One region of the Pseudoalteromonas ruthenica genome, then DNA from elsewhere that is predicted to be linked to it. Evidence: predicted binding sites of a transcription regulator. Region 1 holds the regulator's gene; each other region holds the start of a gene.
What was found. Region 1 encodes FliA, which starts transcription of late flagellar genes. Its sites were predicted from a motif close to CTAAAGNTNNNNNNNNNNNNGCCGATA; they were not measured.
Positions count from the first base shown of each region.

Region 2: PRUTH_RS07200 (VC2046/SO_2500 family protein) is a predicted target of FliA. The motif match lies at 4,324-4,350, and genes of this name have one in related genera.
Region 3: pomA (flagellar motor protein PomA) is a predicted target of FliA. The motif match lies at 2,269-2,295, and genes of this name have one in related genera.
Region 4: PRUTH_RS09660 (HAMP domain-containing methyl-accepting chemotaxis protein) is a predicted target of FliA. The motif match lies at 4,077-4,103, and genes of this name have one in related genera.

Region 1 covers NZ_CP023396.1:435,848-441,940, reverse strand. Annotated here, with positions in the region: gene PRUTH_RS02070 (protein-glutamate methylesterase/protein-glutamine glutaminase) at 1-142, opposite strand, end outside; gene PRUTH_RS02065 (chemotaxis protein CheA) at 156-2,456, opposite strand; gene PRUTH_RS02060 (protein phosphatase CheZ) at 2,473-3,228, opposite strand; gene cheY (chemotaxis response regulator CheY) at 3,246-3,629, opposite strand; gene PRUTH_RS02050 (RNA polymerase sigma factor FliA) at 3,668-4,390, opposite strand; gene PRUTH_RS02045 (MinD/ParA family protein) at 4,406-5,266, opposite strand; gene flhF (flagellar biosynthesis GTPase FlhF) at 5,259-6,093, opposite strand, start outside.
Region 2 covers NZ_CP023396.1:1,519,919-1,526,011, forward strand. Annotated here, with positions in the region: partial or broken gene PRUTH_RS07180 (hypothetical protein) at 38-801, shown strand; partial or broken gene PRUTH_RS07185 (NCS2 family permease) at 1,159-2,450, opposite strand; gene PRUTH_RS07190 (SulA-like leucine-rich domain-containing protein) at 2,708-3,157, shown strand; gene PRUTH_RS07195 (YchJ family metal-binding protein) at 3,283-3,651, shown strand; gene PRUTH_RS07200 (VC2046/SO_2500 family protein) at 3,780-4,289, opposite strand; tRNA gene PRUTH_RS07205 (tRNA-Tyr) at 4,402-4,486, shown strand; tRNA gene PRUTH_RS07210 (tRNA-Tyr) at 4,511-4,595, shown strand; gene PRUTH_RS07215 (M48 family metallopeptidase) at 4,601-5,278, opposite strand; gene PRUTH_RS07220 (MHYT domain-containing protein) at 5,566-6,093, shown strand, end outside.
Region 3 covers NZ_CP023396.1:1,851,115-1,857,207, reverse strand. Annotated here, with positions in the region: gene dxs (1-deoxy-D-xylulose-5-phosphate synthase) at 1-921, opposite strand, end outside; gene ispA ((2E,6E)-farnesyl diphosphate synthase) at 990-1,877, opposite strand; gene PRUTH_RS08775 (exodeoxyribonuclease VII small subunit) at 1,886-2,125, opposite strand; gene pomA (flagellar motor protein PomA) at 2,389-3,150, shown strand; gene PRUTH_RS08765 (flagellar motor protein MotB) at 3,153-4,079, shown strand; gene PRUTH_RS08760 (hypothetical protein) at 4,258-4,755, shown strand; gene PRUTH_RS08755 (DNA topoisomerase III) at 4,808-6,093, shown strand, end outside.
Region 4 covers NZ_CP023396.1:2,061,653-2,067,745, forward strand. Annotated here, with positions in the region: gene surA (peptidylprolyl isomerase SurA) at 1-1,035, shown strand, start outside; gene pdxA (4-hydroxythreonine-4-phosphate dehydrogenase PdxA) at 1,041-2,033, shown strand; gene rsmA (16S rRNA (adenine(1518)-N(6)/adenine(1519)-N(6))-dimethyltransferase RsmA) at 2,030-2,836, shown strand; gene apaG (Co2+/Mg2+ efflux facilitator ApaG/CorD) at 2,820-3,209, shown strand; gene PRUTH_RS09655 (symmetrical bis(5'-nucleosyl)-tetraphosphatase) at 3,214-4,032, shown strand; gene PRUTH_RS09660 (HAMP domain-containing methyl-accepting chemotaxis protein) at 4,136-6,093, shown strand, end outside.

The DNA.
Region 1 (6,093 bases):
GTAACTTAACTGCTTTTTCCACCGCATCGGCGCCATTGACAGCTGCGTCAATGACTTCGATATTGGCATCACCTTCAAGAATTTCAGTAACCCGGCGACGAAAAAAGCTTGAGTCGTCAACTATTAGAACTTTGACAGCCATTTAATACTCGATTTTAGTTAACGCTGGAGCGCCCAGCGTAATGTTTTAGCATGCTTGGCACGTCTAGAATTAAGGCTATGCCACCGTCTGAGGTAATTGTCGCCCCGGCCATACCTGGTGTGCCTTGCAGCAACGCATCCAGAGGCTTTATGACTACTTCCTCTTGACCAATCAGCGAATCCACCACAAAGCCGACCTTTTTAGTACCAATTTGAACGATGACGACATGGCCTTCGGCTTTACGTTGGGTGCGGTCCGCACCTTTGACTAACCAATGCTCTAAATAAAATAGTGGTACAGCTTTTTCACGCACAATAATGGTGAGCTGGCCATCAACAATGTTAGTTTTGGTCAAATCAAGGTGGAAAATCTCACTAACAGCCGCCAATGGCAGAGCAAAGGTTTGTTCACCAACAATCACCATCAGCGTTGGCAAAATAGCAAGCGTCAGCGGTACTTTGATATCTAGACGGGTACCAACACCGAGCTGTGAGTCGATATTAATGGTGCCGTTAAGCTGGCTGATCTTGGTTTTCACCACGTCCATACCCACACCACGCCCAGAAATATCAGAAATTTCCTCTTTGGTGGAGAATCCAGGTGCAAAGATAAGGTTATAGGCTTCCGTGTCACTCAAACGAGCGGCTTGGTCGTGATCAATAACCCCTTTGCTAATAGCAATTTTTTTCAGTTTTTCGGCATCCATCCCAGCGCCATCATCGTGGATGCTCAGGAGAATGTGGTCGCCTTCTTGAGAAGCCGATAAGCGCACCGTACCGGTGCGAGGTTTACCTGCTGCTTCTCGAACATCAGGCATCTCAATACCATGGTCCACTGAGTTACGTACTAAGTGCACGAGTGGGTCAGCTAGGGCTTCGACAAGGTTTTTATCTAAATCAGTCTCTTCCCCTTCAAGGACCAAGGAAATATCTTTTTGTAAACTACGGGCAAGGTCACGTACCACACGAGGGAAGCGGCCAAATACTTTCTTAATTGGCTGCATCCGAGTTGCCATCACCGCACCTTGTAGGTCGGCGGTGACCACGTCAAGATTTGAGATAGCCTTACCCATAGCTTCACTGTTGTTATTATTCGCTAAGGTAATAAGACGATTACGTACCAATACCAGCTCACCCACCATATTCATGATCTGGTCTAGTCGTTTGGTATCGACGCGCACTGTCGTTTCTGCTTGTGGCGGTGGCGCGGCTTTAGGTGCCGGTTTTTTGGCATCACCACTACTAGGCGGGGTGCTCCCCTTCGCTGCACTCGGCGCTGGTTTTGCGGCCGCTGGCGCTTTACTAGGCGCTGGCGTTGCCGGCGGTGTGTCTTTAGCTTTACTTTGGCTTACTGGCGCCGCAGGCTTTTCAACCGGCGCTGGCGAAGCTTCTGCCGAGCTTGCTTTAGGCGCATTGCCTTTGCCGTGCAGCTCATCAAGCAGCGCATCAAATTCATCTTCGGTAATGTCTTCATCATCACCACTGGCCGACTCTGATTCGCCCGATGTAGTCGGTGCACTCTGCTGCGCAGCTCCCTGCTCTTCGGCGCTCGGCGCGGAACCATTATCGCTAATGGCACCAAAGCTGCCTGCTCCATGTAATTCGTCTAGTAGCGAGTCGAACTCATCATCGGTAATATCTTCATCATTACCGGATGCCCCAGCATCCGCTGACCCTTCACCCACAGACGGGCCTTTGCCTTGACCGTGCAATTCATCGAGCAAGCTTTCGAATTCATCTTCGGTGATTTCGTCAATCGCTTCGCCTTCGTCACTGTCAGCACTTGGCGCATCGAACAAAATATCATCACCAAAATCATCGGCCCCTGATGCGACGTCATTTTCAGGCACAGGTTCGGGCTCAACAACAGGTTCACTCGGAGTTGCGGCAGGTTCAGGCACAGCAATAGGTGCCTCATCTTCGGTTTCAGGTTCGCTCAGTTTATGCAATACAGCAAGTAACTCAGGGTCTGCAGGTTGCGGCTGCTCTCGTGCTTGAATAAGCGCAAACATGTCGTTAATTGTATCGAGCGCTTGCAGGATCACATCCATCAGTTCAGAAGTAACCTGGCGCTTACCTTGGCGCAGAATATCAAACACATTCTCAGCACCATGACAGGCATCCACCAGCTCATTCATGCCAAGAAACCCAGCTCCCCCTTTAACAGTGTGGAAGCCCCGGAAGATAGCGTTGAGCAAGTCTTTATCATCAGGGTTATTTTCAAGCTCTACTAACTGCTCAGAGAGCTGCTCCAATATCTCACCTGCTTCGACTAAAAAGTCCTGTAAAATATCTTCATCTACTTCAAAGCTCATGCAGCCGCTCTCCTCTTTAGAAGCCTAAACTAGACAACAAGTCGTCTACTTCATCTTGGCCTGAGACCACGTCATCACGTGATTCTGTGTCTATAATTGGCCCTTCTGGACCTTCTGCGTTCACAGCTGGTTTTGCTTTTTGTTGTTCAACCACCGGTTCTTCACCTTCGTTGCCCGCAAACACAGTTAATAAATTAATAAGGCTGTCTTCTACCTCGCGCACCAGCTCGATTACGCGGCGAATTACCTGCCCTGTTAAATCTTGGTAGTCTTGCGCCATCAGCACATTGTTAAGAAGGTCGTGCAGCTCCACTGTGCTGCCTTGAGAGCGGTTCATAAAGCTATCAAGCTGATGACACAACTGCTTGAACTCACCTAATTCGAGATCGCGACGCATCAATTTATCCCAAATGGGTTTAATTTGATGTAGTTCAGTGGATAGCTGCTCAGCGATAGGCAAACTGGCTTCCACGGCATCCATGGTTTTATTTGCCGCCTGCTCGGTCATTTCCATCACGTAATTAAGACGCTGCTTAGCATCGGGAATGGCTTCTTGCGTGAGGTCGTTCAAGCGCGTATCGAGTTGGAAATTCTTCAACGACTCGTGAAGTTGCCGCGTCAACTTGCCAACCTCAGCAAACAGTTCGGACTGTTCCTTGGAGGCAGCATCGAGGATCAGCTGATCGGCTTTCTCCTGCTCACCTTGCTCAAGAAACGATACAAGCTGTTTGGCTTGCTCTAGGGTAATGTGAGGTGCAGCGGGAGCTGACATAAACCTCTCCTTCTCGGTTAACCTAAGCGCTCAAATACTTTATCCAGCTTGGTTTTTAATGTAGCTGCGGTAAAGGGCTTAACGATGTAACCGTTCACGCCAGCTTGGGCAGCGGCAATGATTTGTTCCTTCTTCGCCTCTGCAGTTACCATCAGTACTGGAATGTGCTTTAAGCTGTCGTCGGCGCGAATTGCACGGAGCAAATCGATACCCTGCATACCTGGCATGTTCCAATCGGTAACCACAAAGTCAAACTCTTGGTTTTGCAACATGGGCAGCGCGGTACTACCATCGTCCGCTTCTTGCACGTTGGTAAAGCCTAAATCACGCAATAGGTTTTTAATGATTCTTCTCATAGTGGAAAAGTCATCGACCACGAGAATTTTCATGTTTTTATCCAAAGTATCCTCCAGTGAGGTATGAACCTTTATTCTTACTACTAATTGACCCAGTCATTGACTTTCGCCTTGAGCTTAATCATTGCCTGACCATGTATCTGACTCACACGGGACTCACTTACGTCCAGTATTTGCCCAATTTCTTTTAAATTCATTTCATCGTTATAGTACAACGATAATACCAATGCATCACGCTCGGGGAGAGAATTAATTGCCGCTACTAATGCTTGGTTAAAGCGTTCGTTGTGAACGCTGGTGTAGGGCCGCCCCGTTTGAGATTGTTCACTGCTCGGGGTGAGTACATCTTCATCGACACCTAAGTCTTCGATACCGAGCACTTTAGAGCAATTAACATCGTTTAAAATATGATGGTATTCATCGAGCGAAATATCAAGTTTTTCAGCTACTTCAACATCCTTTGGTTCCCGACCTAGGGAGGTTTCCAATTCATGTACAGCGGTAGCTACAGCGCGGCTATTGCGATGTACCGATCGTGGAGCCCAATCTCCCCGTCGTACTTCATCAAGCATCGCACCACGAATACGAATACCAGCAAACGTCTCAAAGCTGGCGCCTTTACTGGCGTCAAAGGTTTTTGATGCCTCTATGAGGCCAATCATGCCGGACTGAATGAGATCATCGAGCTGCACACTCGCTGGCAGTCGCGCCAGCAAATGACATGCAACACGCTTGACCAGCGCGGCATGGCGCTCGACCAGAGTGTTTAATTGTAATTGATCTTGATATCCAGCCACTTTATTCATAAATCCGAACAACAGTTAATTATTGACCAGCTTTTCAATGAAGAACTCCAAATGCCCCGATGGTTGATTAGGGGTTGGCCATTTTAGTGCCTTGCCAGCGAGACTTTTCAGCGATACCGAAGCGGGTGAGTTAGGGAATAACTCCACGACGGCTTTCTGGCGACGCGTTGATTTACGCATGTTTTCATCATAGGGCACGGTGGCCACTAATTCGAGCGCCACATCTAAAAATCGGTCGGTTACTTTGGAGAGTTTGGCAAATAAGTCTTGCCCTTCACGCTGGCTGCGCACCATATTGGCAACGACTTTGAATTTGTATACGCCATGTTCACGACTAAGCACCTTGATCAACGCGTAGGCATCGGTAATCGAGGTTGGCTCATCGCAGACCACCACCACAACATCTTGCGCAGCACGCGAGAAGCTCAGTACCATATCGGAGATACCGGCGGCGGTGTCGACAATGAGGACATCAAAGTCGTTATCGAGCTCGCTAAACGCACGGATTAAACCTGCATGCTCTGCGGCACTCAGTTCAACCATGCTCTGTGACCCCGATGTTGCCGGAGCAATACGAATGCCCGCAGGCCCAGTTACCAGTATATCGCGCAGTTCGCACTCACCGCTTAGAACATGAGAAAGGTTCTTTTCAACACGCAGACCAAGCATAACGTCACAGTTTGCCAGTCCTAGGTCAGCATCTAACACTAAGACTCGTTTGCCTTGCTGACCCATGGCAATAGCTAAATTCAAAGAGACATTGGTTTTACCGACGCCCCCTTTGCCACCGGTCACGGCGATTACTTTTACGCCTTGGCTATTGTTTTGATTCATTTTTCGAAGGCCACTTGCTTGATCGTGCACTGTGTTAATCATACATTCCTACTGCCTGAGACGCCACTGTTTGGCGCCCTGCTGGTGCCGCTGATTTTTGTGTTTTTTGGCGTTTGATAAACAATTGTTCAGCTTTTCTAACCATTTTTTCTGAGTTAGCAACGCGAATATCTTCTGGAACGCGTTGACCGTTAGTAAGATACCCTATTGGTAAGCGATTTTGAATCGCTACACTAATAATCTCGCCTAAACTTAGACTTTCATCAAGTTTGGTGAAAATACAACCACTTAAGTCAACTTTTTGGAAGTGCCTTACGGTTTCTTGAAGCACTTCATGTTGTGCTGTGGCACTGAGCACTAAATAGCTACGAATATCGACTCGCGTACTACGCATGAGCGTGTTTAATTGCTCACTTAAACGTAAATCGCGCTGGCTCATTCCCGCAGTGTCAATTAATACTAGACGTTTATTGCGTAATTGATAAAGCACATCGGCCAATTCATTGGCATCTTTTACTTGCTTCACAGGGCAACCAATGATGCGTCCATAAGTTGCTAGCTGCTCGTAAGCACCGATACGATATGTATCCGTGGTGATCAGCGCAACCTTGTCAGCCCCATATTTTTGCGCCCCTAATGCGGCCAGTTTTGCAACCGTCGTGGTTTTGCCTACGCCAGTAGGGCCGACCAACGCATATACGCCGCCATGACGTAAAATCTCATTATTGGTGGTGTGTAGCTGCTTTTGCACCATATCAAGGGCTGCACTCCACGCCTGCTTGCGCGATACGTCGTCTGGTACATAACGCACCAACTGCTCAGCCACTTCAGTGTCGATACCCATGCCCTGCAAGCGCTCGATAAAGCAG
Region 2 (6,093 bases), 1.1 Mb from region 1:
TGGTAATTGGGCAACTCAATGAGTAAGAGATCGGGGTATGATAGTCTCTATCATTATTATGTTATTGTCGCGCTTATCGTTATTGCGGTTTGGGTAAGTGCAGTGCAACAGCATAAAGAAAAGCAAGAAGCTCAGCGCCGCCAAGAGCTCGCAAAGCAGAAAAAAATAATAGAAGAGACGGAAGAAGTGCTGGTCAACAGTGTCAATATCCCGTTATCTAATAATGTGATGATGATTCTTTATCGTCGAATTCACGATGCGCTTGCCGCCATGGTTGAGTTGTCACCCTCCTCGAAAGAGCTTAAATCTCGGCTTAATGATGCAAAAACTCGCTTAATCAGTGGCGTTGATGAGAGCGCCAATATGGGCGAGAACTTTGTTCTTCCCGATCATGACAAACAGCTTATTTCATTGATACAGGGAATAAAGAAGCTGCGTACCATCATGCGCTCTGAACACAGCAAGGGCAAAATCGATACCCCTGTGTTTATGCAAGAGGACAAAACCTTTGAGCGCCTGCAATTAAAGATAAATATTGAAAGCCAAATTAAGCGCGGCGTGGCTGCAAGAAACGCCAATATGGTTGGCTCGGCACGGCAGTATTTCGAAAAGGCGTATGCCACAATTACCGCCCTGAATTACAGCGACGACTATGTCACAAATAAGAAAAATCAGCTTGAGGATTATCTCAACGAGATCAGCTCTGAGTTGAAAGCCTCTAACGCCTCCGCCCGTAAAAAACGTGAAGAGGAAGAAAAAGACGATTTGGATGTGTTATTCGCGCCAAAGAAAAAGTGGTAACAGCGTAAATCAAGCTATAACAGATAGGCCGATATCAAACTTCGCCTATCTGCTGCCTGTACCGGGCCATGCAGGGTAAATACCTTACGTAAAATCTGCCCACTACCTTCAATCATTGAGCCATACATACCATCCAGCTGTGTGTGCGAACACCCAAACCAAACTCTCCATAATGCTGCGCCGGTACGCAGGGCTAGCCATGATCTGAGTGTGCTGAAGTACAACTACGAAGTGCGACGTCAAGGAGCGACAATTGACAATAGAGGCTGGTTTTTTTGAAGCTCGTTGGCTCATACAAAAAATAAAGGCACAGCGTCATAGCTGTGCCTTTTTAGCTGTTATATATGACCTTGCTTACTAAGATAAAAACATGAACTTAAGCAAAAATAGTACTGTTAGAATCCACACACTCAAGCTAATCTCCGCCCCCTTATTACACACTAATTTCACCGCCGTATAGGCGATAAAGCCAAGGGCAATGCCGTGGGCAATGGAAAAAGTTAACGGCGTCATCAACAGCACCACGGCAACTGGAATCGCATCTGTCATATCATCCCAATCAACCAGCTTAAGGTTTTGCAGCATGAGCACCGAGACATACAAAATCGCACCCGCTGTTGCATAAGCTGGAACCATGGCTGCCAAAGGAGCAAAAAACATCATCAGTAGGAAGCAACAGCCACCACCACAGCTGTTAAGCCTGTACGCCCACCCACTGACACACCGGATACCGACTCGATGTAGGAAGTGGTCGTAGAGGTGCCGAGCATAGAGCCTGCAATTGTCGCTGTACTATCGGCACTCAGTGCTCGACCCAAACGTGGCATGCGCCCTTGCTCATCGGCCAATCCCGCTTTTTGCGTTACCGCCACCAAGGTGCCTGAGGTGTCGAACAAATCCACAAACAAGAATGCGAAAATGACACTGAGCATGGATAACTCTAACGCCGAGGCAAAGTCTAATTGCATAAAGGTAGGAGCGATGGACGGTGGCGCTGAGATCACCCCTTGATATTCAACCAGCCCCAGAGATAACGCAATGCCTGTAACCAACATAATACTGATCAATACGCCGCTTTTGATATCACGATACAACAACGCCGCTATTACGAAAAAGCTCAGGATAGCGAGCAAAGGCCCACTGCTGGTAATATCACCCATCTGTACGAGCGTGGCTGGACTGGCAACAACAATACCCGCGTTTTTCAGTGCAATGAGCGCCAGAAAAGCGCCAATCCCCGTGGCGATAGCGCGCTTAAGTACCAGTGGAATGGCATTGATTATCCACTCTCTGACTTTAAATAGGCTCAACGCTAAAAAGATACACCCCGACATAAATACCGCCGCTAAAGCCGCCTGCCAGGTGTAACCCATACCTAATACTACGCCGTAGGTAAAAAATGCATTTAAGCCCATGCCTGGCGCTAATGCCAACGGATAATTCGCCCAAAAACCCATAATGAAGCAACCGATAGCAGCAGCAATACAGGTTGCGACAAATGCTGCCCCTTGGTCCATTCCCGCCTCTGCTAGCATTGCCGGGTTGACAAACACGATGTACACCATGGTGATAAAGGTCGTGAGTCCTGCGATAACCTCGCGCTTAACGGAGCTTCCATGCGATTTTATTTTGAACAGTCTTTCGAACATAGGAGTAAACAATGATACGTAAAATAGAAGCGGCGGATACTAGCATAAATGCGGACAAATGACCGCATGTTTACACAGCAATATTGGCACCGAAACACGGCTTTAGCTTCTTCGGTATCGCTAAGCGTTTAAAGCAACAAACAAGACGTTTAAAAAAGAAACAAAAAAAACTTGCACTGAATAACTGTATAAACTACTGTATACACATACTGTATAAAACACTGTATATGGTTCACAAAATCCACAGCGAGGCAATTATGTTACATACAGCAAGTGTTCGTCATGTTAAAAGCTATCAGCAAGATAACCCTAATGTGATCAATATCGTAAAAACTGAGGATGAGATCTCTGCAACATTTGAGATGCTTAAAATCGTTCATCGCTACAATCAAAATAATGGCTGGACGCTATTAGTCGCCCCTGACAATGTGCCTAGCCGTCACCTATTGGACGCTTGCTCTATCGACACGAATAAATTGCTGGTAATTCGGGCTAAACATGTTGTTGATATGGAGTACATGCTTAATTGTGCGCTGCAAAATGGCCGTTTTGCGGCGGTGATCACCTGGACGGACATTTTAAAACAGCAACAACTCGAAGCCTTACAACTTAATACCCACCAAGCTAAAGCACAGCTTTACTGTTTCACTACCGAGCATAACGCCAGCGAACAAACAACTGTGCCCTCGCAGTTACAAGTCTGCTAATATATTGGCGTGATTCCTTGTAGTTAGAAAATGCGATGTGCCATTGTGGATTGCCGCAGCCTTTTGCTGATTGCTGCGGCCGGTTTGTAAGTAGAGCTATTGATGCCCCCGACGCCCAGAGCCTCATGCGCTCTCGTTATAGTGCATTTTGTGAACAAGCTATTGATTACTTATGTTTTACCTGCTCAGAGAAAGCCCTAGAACAAAACCCCAGAGATGAAGTGGCTGAATTTGCCCAAGCTGCGCATTTTGTACGCTTACACATAATGGATTATGAGCCTGGCGATGCTTTGGCCTATGTTGAATTTAAGGCTTTTTACATCATTGCTGACACCCTTCACTGTATTCATGAACGCTCACAGTTCATTCAACGCCACCACCAATGGAAATACGACAGCGGACGGTTGTTTGAAGCCGCTGATGTAAAGCTTAAACGCAACGATCCCTGCCCATGCTTAAGTGGCAATAAATTCAAAAAATGCTGTATGCCTTGATGTGATGCCGCCGCCCGGTGGCAGCTTTAGGTATTCGCTTAATTAGTACAAGAAACCCTTGGCTCGCACCTGCTATTGCACCCTGATTAGCGCGCTCTGACTGGCCAAACGCCATTATGCGCAGGCCACTACGCGTGTGCTAAAGACGAGGACTTATTCATATCCACAAGTTGATCGTAAAAAGCTGCACTATCCATTTGCGGCTCGTTCAGTGGCTCATATTGGCGATGATGTTTTGCCTGTACGCTCGGATCGCAATTGTCAATTATAGGTAGTGGAACATAGGTTTTGTCGTCTCGCACTGCCAAAGGCTCGGGGGTTAGACACTCTTTTAATCGCAGAGTTGTCATTGAGCTTTGCGCCAATAATGCCCTGTCATGCTGAGCTCTATCTATGTGGTAATCCGGTAATGCCGTTGGTTTTGCAGGCGCAGCGCCCAACTGTAATCGCAACTGCTGCTCATCCACTTGGTGAGATTCTAGTTCCGATTTGGGAAGGTGAAACTGGGCAAAATCGAGTGCATCTGCTGATAATGATGCTAACAGCCAAGCAAAGTCTCCACGACGGGCCTCATGGACACTGCGACATAATTGCGAGTCCATTTGTAGTTCGTTACGAATGACGGGCTTAACTTGCATAAACTTTATTCAACCTGAATTACTTCTAAGCAGTTATCGGCCTTTTTTCAGCTTTCTTTAGTTTTTTTCTTTACTTGGACTCTGAGTTTGCTATTATCGCCGCCGTTGTTTAGGAGGGGTTCCCGAGCGGCCAAAGGGATCAGACTGTAAATCTGACGGCATTGCCTTCGCTGGTTCGAATCCAGCTCCCTCCACCACTTAACAACACACATCATTCTATCGGAGGGGTTCCCGAGCGGCCAAAGGGATCAGACTGTAAATCTGACGGCATTGCCTTCGCTGGTTCGAATCCAGCTCCCTCCACCACTTTCCTATCGTACAAAATCCAACAGATGTGCATTCTCTTTAAGCCATAATCGCGCTTGGTCGGTATGCTCGTAGTAGCCATTAACCAGTGCCCAAAATTGATGGCTGTGATCCATATGTACACGGTGCGCCAGCTCGTGAACAATGACATAGTCAATAACCCAATGCGGAGCTCCTGCCAACAAGGTATTAAAACATAACTCACCGCGCGAATCGCAACTGCCCCAACGACGCTTGTACACTTTAACACTAATGCCGTTAGCGGCGATATTCATCACCTTTTGCCACCGCATTATGCGGACCGATAAGTGATCAGATAATTCATCGTGCATCAGTGCCAATAGCTGTTGATTAAAATAGCGCTGGCGATGCTTCACTCGCTTACTGATTACGATGTTTATCGATTGGTTATCTGTCTGCTTAAGTGAGCTCTCGCTTACCTCTATTGCACGTAATTGACCGAAAAGCATAATGCGACGATGTAGCCAAGGGTTATACCTTGCCGCTTCAATATCAGATTGCTTATGTAATTGTTTGTTTATCCACGCCTGTTTGCTCTCAACGAAGTCTGCAATGAAATCACCACATGCCCCATAAGGCGCTTTCACACTCACTTGCTGATTTTTGACCACCAAAGCGAGCGTTCGTCGACGGCTGTAGTGCACATCATATTGCCTACTCATATTAAACCTTTGTTGTAATTACTTGAACTAAAAGGGTTTGCCAAACAATGTGCTAATATTAAGTACATCCTTTGCAGCGCTTACTAATATGATACCGTAATTACGCTCTTGGGTAAGCTTGCAGCGCACTCATAAATAACTAAACTCAGCCGTCGCTGCGCTGATAGAACAGTCAGTGTCATTGTAAGATACAGGGCGCTCTCACTTTTGTGCGCGACAGGTGGTTTTTCACTGTGCTAGGCTGTGATTGCCACTTGGCATCCGTTGTTGGAGTATCGAAGTACTTTATGCTTTCTCAATTTTTTATCACCGACCCTGCTCCCGAATTGCTGGTCAATGGCAGCTATGATTGGGCCTTAGTGTTACTTTCGGTCACTGTTGCTATTTTTGCATCTTTCTTTGCGCTGCAATTAAGGGAATTTGCTCAACAACAACGCCACACCCCATTTTATCGCATGGCACTGCCAGCAAGTGCCGCCGCTTTTGCCGCTGGCGTGTGGAGCATGCACTTTATCGGAATGCTGGCATTTAGCCTATGCGTCAGCGTCGACTATGATTTCACAGTGACGGTGGTATCATTCATCCCTGTCTTTTTAGCCACTGCCTTAGGGTTCCATTTACTCAGTACGAGCGATCCATCTCGAGCCAAGCTTGCGCTCAGTGCCCTGCTGTTGGGCGCCGGCATAGGGGTTATGCATTACACGGGTATGGCCGCGATGCGCCTAGGGCCAATGCTAGGCTATGACCCACTTTGGTTTGTTGTCTCTGTATTAGTGGCGGTCATTCTCGCATGGCTCGGCCTGGCCGCTCATTTA
Region 3 (6,093 bases), 1.4 Mb from region 1:
GGTCGGGTCAAACTTGGGCACCGCATGGTAACCAATAGGATCGGCTTCAGCAGGCTTGTACCCCTTGCCCTTTTGGGTTTTTATATGCAGTAGCTGAGGACCCTTGAGGTTGCGCATATTGCGCAGGGTGTCGACCAGCATGTTGACATCATGGCCATCGATTGGGCCGATATAATTAAAGCCAAGCTCTTCGAAGAAGGTGCCCGGTATAACCATGCCTTTAAGGTGCTCTTCCATACGGCTAGCCAGTTCTTTCACTGGCGGTAACCCTGATAAGAGCTTTTTGCTGCCCTCACGAATATTGGCGTAAAAGCTACCGGAGAGAATACGCGCAAAATGATTATTTAACGCGCCGACATTTTCTGAAATAGACATCTCGTTGTCATTTAAAATGACTAACATGTCGGAATTAATATCGCCAGCGTGGTTCATCGCCTCAAAGGCCATGCCCGCAGTGATAGCACCATCGCCGATGACGGCAACGGTTTTACGGCCTTGGCCTTCTTTTTGCGCAGCAATAGCCATACCTAGGGCGGCGGAGATGGAGGTACTCGAATGACCGACACTAAAGGTGTCGTACTCACTCTCTCCGCGATAAGGGAACGGATGTAATCCATCTTTTTGGCGAATAGTGTGCATTTGTTCACGGCGGCCGGTGATCAGTTTGTGCGGATAGGCTTGGTGGCCTACATCCCAAATCAGGCGATCAAACGGGGTGTTATACACATAGTGCAGCGCAACAGTCAGTTCAACCGTGCCGAGCCCAGAGGCAAAGTGACCGCTACTTTGCGATACGGAGTTTAGTAAGTAGTCCCGCAGTTCGTGGCTAAACGCGCCTAACCGCTCTTGCGGTAGCTCGCGAAGTTGTTCAGGCTTGCTGACCTGTTGTAATAAGGGATACTTGCTACTATCCAAATTCATGCGTCGTTTTATCCTTTACTGCGATGGCTGAAGTATATCAAACCAGCCCTTCGCATCAGTAGTCATTTTTAATGATCTCTGGCGATGATATAGCCTGCGAGTTGCTCGAGAACACGGGTGTCATATGGGAGCGGGCACACCGCATCAATAGCTTGTTGATACAAATGCTGCATCTTATCTTTGGCACCATCAAGGCCCATAAGCGCAGGATAAGTAGATTTATTTGCAGCCACATCAGAGCCCTGCGGCTTTCCTAGTGTGGCGGTATCTCCTTCAACATCCAAAATATCATCTTGCACTTGAAAAGCCAGGCCGATGGCACGGCCGTAATCGTCTAATGCAGCACGTGTGCTGTTTTCTACGTTCGGGGAGCACAAATAGCCCAGCTTAATGGCGCAGCTTAGCAATGCCCCGGTTTTTAGACGATGAATATGCTCAAGTTCACTTAAGGAAATCGCTTTATCGGTGGCCGCGATATCGAGCGCTTGGCCGCCTACCATACCCAATAGCCCTGAAGCTTGGCTTAAACTTTGTATCAGTGCTAACTGTTGGCTAGCGCCGATATCAAAGTCAGTGCTACTGAGCAGCTCAAAGGCAATGGTTTGCAAGGTGTCGCCAGCTAAAATAGCGTGGGCCTCGTCAAATGCGATATGGCAGGTGGGTCGACCGCGCCGTAATTCATCATCGTCCATGGCCGGTAAATCATCATGCACCAGAGAGTAACTATGAATACACTCAATGGCTGCAGCGGCTTTGTGAAGATCGTCTTGATGTGCTGCAAGCATATTACCTACAGCATAGACTAAAAATGGTCGCAAGCGCTTGCCACCATTTTCAATACAGTACTGCGTTGCCGCCAATAATTGAGGCTGTGTTTGTTGCTGTGTTTGAAAATAACGCTGTAGGGTGTGTAGCACATCCTGTTGTGCCTGTGCTAAGGCATGTTTTAAATTCACAGGGGCGACTACTCTTGATCATCCATTGGGGTGAGCTCAGCGTTTAGGTCGTTGCTCATTAACATGCTTACTTTTTGCTGGGCGTTATCAAGCTTTTGAGCCGATGCATTTGCCAGACCAATACCGCGTTCAAATTGCTTTAAAGATTGCTCTAAAGACAATTCTCCTTGCTCCATATCAGTTACAATTTGCCCTAATTCATTAATGGCTTCTTCAAAGCTTAGGTTTTCTGGTTTTTTTTGGGCCATGGCCTTGTCACTCACTACACCTAATAAGAGCGCCAATTTTAGGGGGGATCGTGGACTAGGTCAAAGATGGATGCGATTTTCACGGCAAAGCTGTGTAGGCATGCTAGTTTTAATATTGTCGCTTCGCGATTTTAAAAAAATGATTCAAGTAATTCAGCAAGTTGCCGATATCTCAAGAGTAATTATAATAACGTCTGATATTCCCTGGCCATATATAGGGCTTTAGTGGGAAGGCGCTGAATAGAAAAGTGGGTGGAGGACATGTGGATTTAGCAACCATAATAGGTATTCTCGGCGCGATTGGTTTCGTTGTCATGTCTATGGTGCTTGGTGGTGATGTGGGCATGTTCTATAACACTCCTTCGGTGCTAATTGTATTTGGTGGTTCTCTTTTTATTGTGCTTGCTAACTACACCATGGGGCAATTTTTCACCATAGGGAAAGTAGCCGGCAAGGCCTTCATGTTTAAGATTGAATCACCTGATGAGCTTATTGAGAAGGCTGTAGAGCTGGCAGACTCTGCTCGTAAAGGGGGCTTTTTAGCGCTAGAAGAGGCAGAGATTAACAACAAGTTTATGCGCAAAGGCATTGATATGTTGGTTGATGGCCATGACGCCGATGTAGTTCGTGCTACTTTGCAAAAAGATATTTTGTTAACCACCGCTCGCCATGAGCAAGGCGCTGGCCTATTTAAGGCCTTGGGTGATATAGCCCCGGCAATGGGTATGATCGGGACCTTGATTGGGTTGGTGGCGATGCTCTCTAACATGGATGACCCCAAAGCGATTGGCCCCGCGATGGCGGTGGCGCTACTAACCACATTGTACGGTGCGTTTCTCGCCAATGTGATAGCTATTCCTATCCAATCCAAGTTAGAACTGCGCAAAGACGAAGAAGAGCTCAATCAACGGCTGATCTTAGACGCTATCTTAGGTATTCAAGACGGACAAAACCCCAAAGTTATCGAAGGCATTCTGAAAAACTATCTGGCAGAGTCCAAGCGCCAAGTTGATACCGAGGAGTAAGTATGTCGGATGAAAAACCCTGCAAATGCCCCCCTCCCGGATTACCGGCTTGGATGGGCACGTTCGCAGACTTGATGTCGCTACTGATGTGTTTCTTCGTATTGCTGTTGGCGTTCTCCGAGATGGATGTGCTCAAGTTTAAGCAAATTGCTGGTTCCATGAAGTTTGCTTTTGGTGTGCAAAATAAACTGGAAGTAAAAGACATACCTAAAGGAACCAGTGTCATCGCTATGGAATTTAAACCGGGGCGCCCAGACCCCACGCCCATTGAGACAATTCAACAGCAAACTGTTGAAATGACACAGCAAATGCTGGAGTTCCAAGCTGGGGAAGAAGACTCCGCAGGCGGTCGTAAAGAGCAGCGTGGCGACCAACGCGGTGGGGAGTCTGCCAGTACCGCCGATGAGCAGTCGCAACAGCAAGCCATCGCCGCAGCAGACCAAGAGCGCACCAATGAGCTGGTGAAGAAAATTGCACAACAGCTAGAACAGCAAATTATTGACGGCGCCATAGAACTGGAATCTTTAGGGCAGCAAATAATTATTCGCATCCGTGAAAACGGCTCTTTTCCCTCTGGCAGTGCTTTCTTACAGCCAAAATTTAAGCCTATTATTCAAGATATTGCTGAATTACTAAAAGATGTACCCGGGGAAATCACTGTCTCGGGGCACACCGATGACTTCCAAGTCTCTAATGAGCTCTATACCAACAACTGGGACCTGAGCGCGATGCGAGCAGTCGCGGTTGCCAGTGAAATGCAAAAGGTTGATGACTTTGATAAAAGTAGAATGGTCGTGGTGGGGCGCGCAGACACGCGGCCATTAGTGCCCAATGAAACTGATGAAGATCGTAAGCGTAATCGCCGCGTCGAGATTTCAATCATGCAGGGTAAAGCCAAAGAATCTGACCCCATTGAAGTTGTGCAGTAACTATTGGCTTTGTGCCAAAAATACGGTAATTTAGCAACTGAATTAAAGCTGAATAGACAGGGAGCACAGGATGTTGGATTTGCATAAGTTTGCCAGTATACCCGGAAATGGTAGCGGCACTGATGATAAAAGCGGAGACGATAACAAAGACACCGAACAGTCGTTAGGCTAAGTACTTATGCCTAGTTGGCTAGAGGAAACGTTAATCTTTCTAAACAATAGTTGGGCAGTATTTTTGCTGCCCGCTATTGTTTTCTATGTCCTTACTCGTGAGTACAAGGCCTTGCGGTTTGTCCTTCTAACCGCCGCTTTCTTTCTCTACGGAACACTGATACACGATTTTTTGCTCGATTGGGATAAAGACATGATCTGGCGTTATGTCATATGGGCAAGCAACGATATTACCTGGATGGCGATTATTGCCTACTGGGGCATTCGTGGCAAAGTGCATATGTGGCAAAGCATTGCTGGTCAGCTTATTGTCGTTGCCGCGCCTTTTTTACAGCTTTGGCGTGTCGCTGATCGCCATTTATGGGATCTAACATTTAATAGCTCGTACCTTTACAAAACCCTAATACCAATCATAAACAGCGTCACTTTAATATTGTGCTATTTACCGATACTGTTTTGGTTGCAGGCAAGAAGAAACAAAACAGCCGCGCGCACTCTTTCCTAGCTCGTTATTATACTCTACACTGTAATAACTGTATAAATAGCCAGTTGTTGTCATGAAGCTTTATATTGCCGAAAAACCCTCTCTTGGCCGTGCCATAGCCGCAGCCTTGCCCAAACCTCAGCAAAAAAAAGAAGGCTATATAGAGGTCGGCAATGGCGATTGTGTCACCTGGTGTATCGGTCACTTGCTTGAGCAGGCTGAGCCCGATGACTACGACCCCGCTTTTAAAAAGTGGCAATTAGCGCACTTGCCTATTGTTCCGAAGCAGTGGCAGCTAAAAGCGAAAAGCAAAACTCGTAAACAACTCACTTTAGTTAAGAAGCTGATAAAACAAGCTCACACCTTAGTGCATGCCGGCGACCCCGATAGAGAAGGGCAGTTGCTGGTTGATGAAGTGATTAATCAGGTATCTTTGTCGCAACATAAAAAGCAAGCGGTTGAGCGTTTACTGATCAGTGATTTGAACTTGCCTGCAGTGAAAAAAGCCCTGAACCAGCTGCAGCCCAATACCCGGTTTGTGCCTTTGAGTGTTTCAGCACTCGCCCGCTCGCGCGCCGACTGGTTGTTTGGCATGAACCTAACACGAGCTTATACCTTGGCGGGACAAAAAAGCGGTTATCGAGGGGTACTCTCAGTGGGAAGGGTACAAACCCCGGTGCTGGGTCTGGTGGTCGCCAGAGATAAAGAAATAGCCGAGTTCGTTAGTAAGCCGTTTTATGAAGTGCACGCGCAAGTGACTACAGCACAAGGCGAATCATTTTGGCTGAAGTGGCAACCAAGCGAAGCGTGTCGGGCCTATCAAGATGAACAGGGCCGAGTATTGCTGCGTAAGCTTGCAGAAAATGTAGTCGGCCGGATTATCGGCCAACCGGCAAGTGTGACCGACTTAAGCAAAGAGCAAAAGCAAGAGCAAGCTCCTCTGCCTTATAACCTATCGGCACTGCAAATAGATGCAGCGAAGCGCTTTTCTCTCTCCGCGAAGGCGGTATTAGATTGTTGTCAAAGCTTGTATGAGAAGCATAAATTAATTACTTACCCGCGCTCAGATAACCGCTATTTGCCTAAGGAGCATTTTGCTGACGCCAGCAATATTATTAACGCAGTGCTTAATAATGGCGTTTTCACCGCCCAGCAGCTCACAGCTGTAGATAGCAATAAAAAGAGCCGTTGCTTTAACGATAGCAAAGTGGCAGCGCACCATGCCATCGTACCTACAGCCAAGCACACCGCAGCGCAGTTGAATGATAATGAGCGCAAAGTGTATGAACTGATCTGTCGCCAATACCTCATTCAATTTATGCCTGCATATCGCTATTACCAAAGTGATGTCGAGGTGAC
Region 4 (6,093 bases), 1.6 Mb from region 1:
GACCGTATGGGCTTAGAAATCTCCGATGGCCAGCTTGATCAAACTCTTGCAACCATGGCTAAAGACCAAGGCGGTACGATTGCCGACATGCGTCGCTCTGTGGAAGCATCCGGTGAAAGCTTCGCCCAATTCCGTGAAGATATTCGTAAAGAGATCACCACTCAGCAGGTATTGCGCGCTAACGTCGATCGTCGTATCTACATTAGCTTGCAAGAGATTGAAAACCTCTTACAAATTATGGAGCAGCAAGGCGGCAACAGTGAGGAATATGATATTGGCCATATTCTTATCGATATTCCCAGCTCTGCAACGCCAGAGGAAATTGCCAGTGCGCAAGACCGTGCAGCTAAAGTAATTGAATTACTTGAAGAAGGCCGAGAGTTTAAGCGTATCGCAATCGCCTCATCCAGTGGCTCTAAGGCGCTCGAAGGTGGACAGCTAGGGTGGATGAGCACCAATGAAATGCCTTCATTATTTGCCGAGGCAGTGAAAGGTAAGAAAAAGGACACGATTGTTGGCCCACTGCGCAGTGGCGCGGGCTTTCACATCATTAAAGTACAAGACGTGCGTGGCCGCCAAGTCGTGGAAACTGTCGAGATGCGCTCACGTCACATTCTTCTCAAGCCCTCAATTATATTGAGTGAAGAGAAAGCACGCTCAATGCTTGAAGGCTTTGTCAAAGACTTGCGTGCCGGTGATGCTGACTTTGCCGAATTGGCAAAAGAATATTCTGAAGATCCGGGCTCAGCGCTTAAAGGTGGTGAGTACGATTGGACCGACCCTACTACCTATGTGCCTGCGTTTCGCGATACGTTAATGTCGCTAGAAAAAGGCGAGATCAGTGAACCGTTCCGTTCCACTTTCGGCTGGCACATCGTGCAGCTGTTAGATAAACGCGTCGCCGATAAAACCGATTTAGCGAAGAAAAACCGTGCTCAACAGCTGCTATATAATCGTAAGTTCAAAGAAGAGAGCTTTGCGTTCCAGCAGGAGATCCGCGAGCAAGCGCACATTGAGATCTTCGCAGAGGATTAATGGTTATGACCTTACGTATCGCCATTACTCCGGGGGAGCCGGCTGGCATAGGCCCGGACTTATTGCTTGAATTAGCACAGCAGCAGTGGCCCGCACAACTGGTCGCTATTGCTGATGCTAAGCTATTGCAACAACGAGCCAAAGCGCTGGGTCTGCCGCTACGGTTAACGCCTTTTGATGAGCAAGCTCCTGCCCAGCCCAGCGCAGCGGGTGAGTTGTATATCCATCAAGTCGATTTAGCAACGCCTGTGGTGGCTGGTGAACTTGATGAGAAAAATGGCGAATATGTGCTTGATACTCTGCGTATTGCCTGTGAGAAAAACATGGATGGCACGTTCGATGCCATCGTCACAGGCCCAGTTCACAAAGGTATCATTAATAAAGCGGGTATTTCTTTTAGCGGGCACACCGAATATTTTGCACAACAATCAAATACCCCGGATGTCGTGATGCTGTTAGCAACACAAGGACTGCGAGTTGCGTTAGTCACCACGCACATCCCGCTGGCCTATGTAGCCAAAGCCATTACAGAAGAGCGCTTGAAAAAGGTAATTGGTATTCTTGAGCACGATTTACGTACTAAATTCGCAATTGCCAAACCGCGCATTTTAGTCTGTGGTTTAAACCCACACGCTGGCGAAGGCGGGCACCTTGGCCGTGAAGAAATTGAAGTGATCACTCCGACCTTGGAAGCGCTAAATCAACAAGGTATGAACTTAGTGGGCCCCCTTCCTGCAGACACCCTTTTCCAAGATAAATACCTCAATGAGGCGGATGCAGTACTAGCGATGTATCACGATCAGGGGTTGCCTGTGTTAAAATATAAGGGTTTTGGAAATTCCGTAAATATCACCCTTGGCCTCCCTTTTATTCGCACCTCAGTCGATCACGGCACTGCCCTTGACTTAGCTGCGAGTGGCCAAGCAGACGCTGGCAGTTTTCGCGTTGCTTTAAATGAAGCAATCAAAATGGCGAGCAAAAAAGCTAAGAGACAATGACAGATAAATTACACCTAGGCCACTATGCTCGAAAGCGATTCGGGCAAAACTTTCTTCATGACGAAACCGTCATTGACAAAATAGTCACCGCTATCGACCCGCGTCCGGGCGATAACCTAGTCGAGATTGGCCCAGGTTTGGGCGCAATCACCGAACCGGTGTGCGAGTTGACCGATCACCTTAACGTGGTTGAGCTTGATAAAGACTTAGCCGAGCGCCTGATTCACCACCCTTTTATGGCACCGAAGCTAACGGTACATCAAGGCGATGCGATGAAATTCGATTTTTCCTCGCTGCTACGCAACGACGCCAAATTAAAAATATTTGGTAATCTGCCTTACAATGTTTCAACACCACTGCTATTCCACCTATTCAACTTTGTTGATGAGGTGGAGCATATGCACTTTATGCTGCAAAAAGAGGTGGTTAATCGTATGGTCGCAGGTCCAGGTAGCAAAGCCTTTGGCCGTTTGAGCGTAATGACACAATATTACTGCCATGCCATTCCTGTTATTGAAGTGCCGCCTAATTGCTTTAAACCGGCACCTAAGGTGGATTCGGCCGTGGTGCGCTTAGTGCCGAAAGACAAAGCACAACGCAGCGCTAAAGATACTAAGTTACTTAATACCGTGTGTTTAGAAGCGTTTAATCAGCGCCGTAAGACACTGCGAAATAGCTTGAGCAATTTATTGGATGAATCGCAGCTAAAAGGCCTAGGTATCGATCCAAGTTTGCGAGCAGAAAGCCTGAGTTTACAACAATTTATTGAGATTGCGAATTGGTTATATGACAACAAGCAGTAGTACAGATTCAGCGATTAAAGTGAATGTCGAGACCTTCTACGTTGAAGGTCAATCGGAGCCAGAGCAAGACAAATACGTATTTGCTTATAACATCACGATAAAGAATCACAGCCTGAGTAGCGCCAAGCTCGTCAGTCGTTATTGGCTTATCACCGACGCCAATGGCAAAGAAGTCGAGGTAGAAGGTGAAGGCGTGGTTGGCGAGCAGCCAACCATCGGCCCGGGTGAAAGTTACAGTTATACCAGTGGCGCAGTGTTGGAAACTCCCGTAGGCACCATGCAAGGCTACTACGTGATGCGCAGCGAATTTGGCAATGAGTTCCAGGCGCCCATTGATGTTTTCCGCCTGAACTGCCCCAACATTTTACACTAAGCTCATGGCGCTATACGCAATAGGTGATCTGCAAGGCTGTTATCATGAATTTGATGCACTGTTGCGGCGTGTTGATTTCAACCCCAGCCAAGATCATCTCTATTGTGTGGGTGATATCGTTGCGCGCGGTCCCGACTCGCTGTCATGTCTGCGCCGACTTGCGCAATTGCAAGGCAGTGTGAGTGTCACCTTAGGTAATCACGATTTACACCTACTGGCTTGTGCAGCATTAAATAAAGAACCCAACCCAAAAGATAAACTCGCCCCTTTATTTGCCGCCGATGATTTTGATTCCCTACTCGCGTTTTTACGTAACCAACCCTTAGCTCTTTGGTTAGCACCGCTAAACACTCTGGTATGCCATGCTGGTTTGTCTCCACATTGGTCACTTGCGCAAGCTCTTGAGCAAGCGCAACAAGCGCAGCGCTGTTATCAAGGAAAAGACGCAGCCCATTATTTCGCGCACATGTACGAAAACAGACCTGTAAAATGGTGCGATTCTCTCAGCGAAATGGAAAAGTTTGTCTATACTATCAATAGTTTCACCCGCATGCGCTTTGTGGAACCCAGCGGTGCTTTAAACCTAAAAGAAAAAGGTAAACCAGGGTGTGATGATCAGCTTGTACCTTGGTTTGCTCACAGCCATCGTCAGCATGATGATTTTGACATTGTATTTGGGCATTGGGCGGCACTAGAAGGCAAAACCGGGCGAGATAATGTACATGCTTTGGACACAGGATGTGTTTGGGGTGGCAGCATGACTCTGATGGACTTGCAGAGTAAGAAAAAAGTTGTAAAGCAATGCGAATTTTTATCGCAATAAGCTGATAAAAACGCAAAAAGTTGTTACATTTTAGCAATAGTTACCTTAATTTATCCTTAATCCTGCCGATAAGTTAAGATATTTTATGTAGTTAGGAACATCTATGAAGCTTACTGTGAGTCAACGTATCTGGGGTGGATTCATCTTTATCACCCTCCTCCTTTTGGTTATAGGTGGCAACTCTCTTGTTCGCATTGCGAATATTGATAGCTCGACGCAAAGTGTTAACCAACTTTCTTTACCTGCTTTAGATAAAAGCTCTGAGCTACAAGTTGAATTTGTGCTCATGAGTAAAGCTGCACTGGGCGCCTACAATAGCGAGGATGAAAAGTCCCTTGCTGAGCTAAAACAAGCTTACAATAAAGAGCAAAAGCGCTTTGACAAGTCCATGGCGAACCTTATGGATGTGGTTGCTGATGAGCCAGAATTAAAACAGCTCGCGCAAACCGTAGAAAAAACTTACACCCAGTTTGAGGGCCAAGTCACTCAGCTGTTTAGCAATAAAGCGAAAGCGCTGGCGCTTCGCAATACACTGCGCAGCCAGTTTGACGATATCGACCTAAACGCAGAAGATGCCATTTCTGTGGTTCTTGATATTTCTGACTTAGACGGCCTAGAAGAAGACTCACCACGCGCTTACCAGGCAGTTACGCAATTGGAAAACAACCTCACCGCAATTGCCACCACAGGCAACGACATTCTGTCTGTTAAGAATAAGCAAACGCTGGAAATTATTAAGAACGACCAACTGTTTTATATGGACGAGCTTGAACGCTCAATGGGGCTGATTGAAGAAGCTGTAAGCGCTAAAGATGCGTCACTGTACAGTGATTTAAATACCTATGTGAGTACCATTAGCGATGCGGTTAAAGGCTCAAGTTCACTTGCCGCAAACAAGTTGGAATTACTTAATACCTTAGATAAAACCACGGTTAATCTTGAAAACTCAGAAGTAACCACTGAGCAGGCGATCAAAAACCTGACCACCTTAGTGAAGCAAGTAAATAACCTTGCCTTCAAGCAACAAGAAGGTGTACGTGCCGATGTCAGTGCCGCTAACCTGTGGACTTGGTTGGGCATGATCATAGCCACCATCATCGCAGTGATTGTTGCTTACTTCACCGTAAGCCGTATTACTAAACCATTGAGTGAAGTAAACAGCGTACTTAATATTGTTGCCTCGGGAGATATGACGCAACGCTTAGACGACAGTGCACAAGATGAATTTGGTGAGCTGGCACGCAGTTGTAATACCCTAATTGACAGCTTGCGAGCTTTGATTCAAGGCATCATCTCGCGTTCAACACAACTTGCTGCAGCATCAGAGCAGACGTCGACCATCACCTCTGAGTCAAGCCACGCAATTCAATCGCAGCGCGCTCAGGTAGAGCAAGCCGCGACTGCCACAACCGAAATGAGTAGTACCTCTCAGGCAGTGAACGACAGTGCTCAACAAGCACTGAGCGAGATTAAGAATGCCGACAGCGAAGCTAGCCGTGTTAAAGGGATCTCTAACCAAAACAAAGAAACTATCGAACAGTTGGCTATTGAAGTTGATAACGCCTCACAGGTTATTAATCAGCTGCATCAAGACAGCGCATCAATTGGCGGTATCTTGGATGTTATTCGTGGCATTGCCGAGCAAACTAACCTCCTGGCATTGAATGCTGCAATCGAAGCCGCACGAGCAGGCGAACAAGGGCGAGGCTTTGCCGTTGTAGCTGACGAAGTACGCTCGTTGGCAAGTAAGACACAAGAGTCGACGCAAGAGATTCAAAATATGATTGAATCACTACAAACCGGAGCTCAAGCTGCTGTAGAAGCGATGTCGAAAGGCCGTCAACAAGCCGAGTCCTGTGTTGAGCAAAGTGAGCATGCGACCACTGCACTAGACTCAATCACTCACGCCGTTGCCACTGCACACGATGTGAGCGAGCAAATCTCATCGGCAGCGATGGAGCAACAGCAAGTGTCGCAAGAAATAAGTGAGCGCTTGGAGCAAATTGTTTCTATCGCTGAGCAGACAGCTCAAGGGGCCGACCAGACTTCAGAATCAAGTAC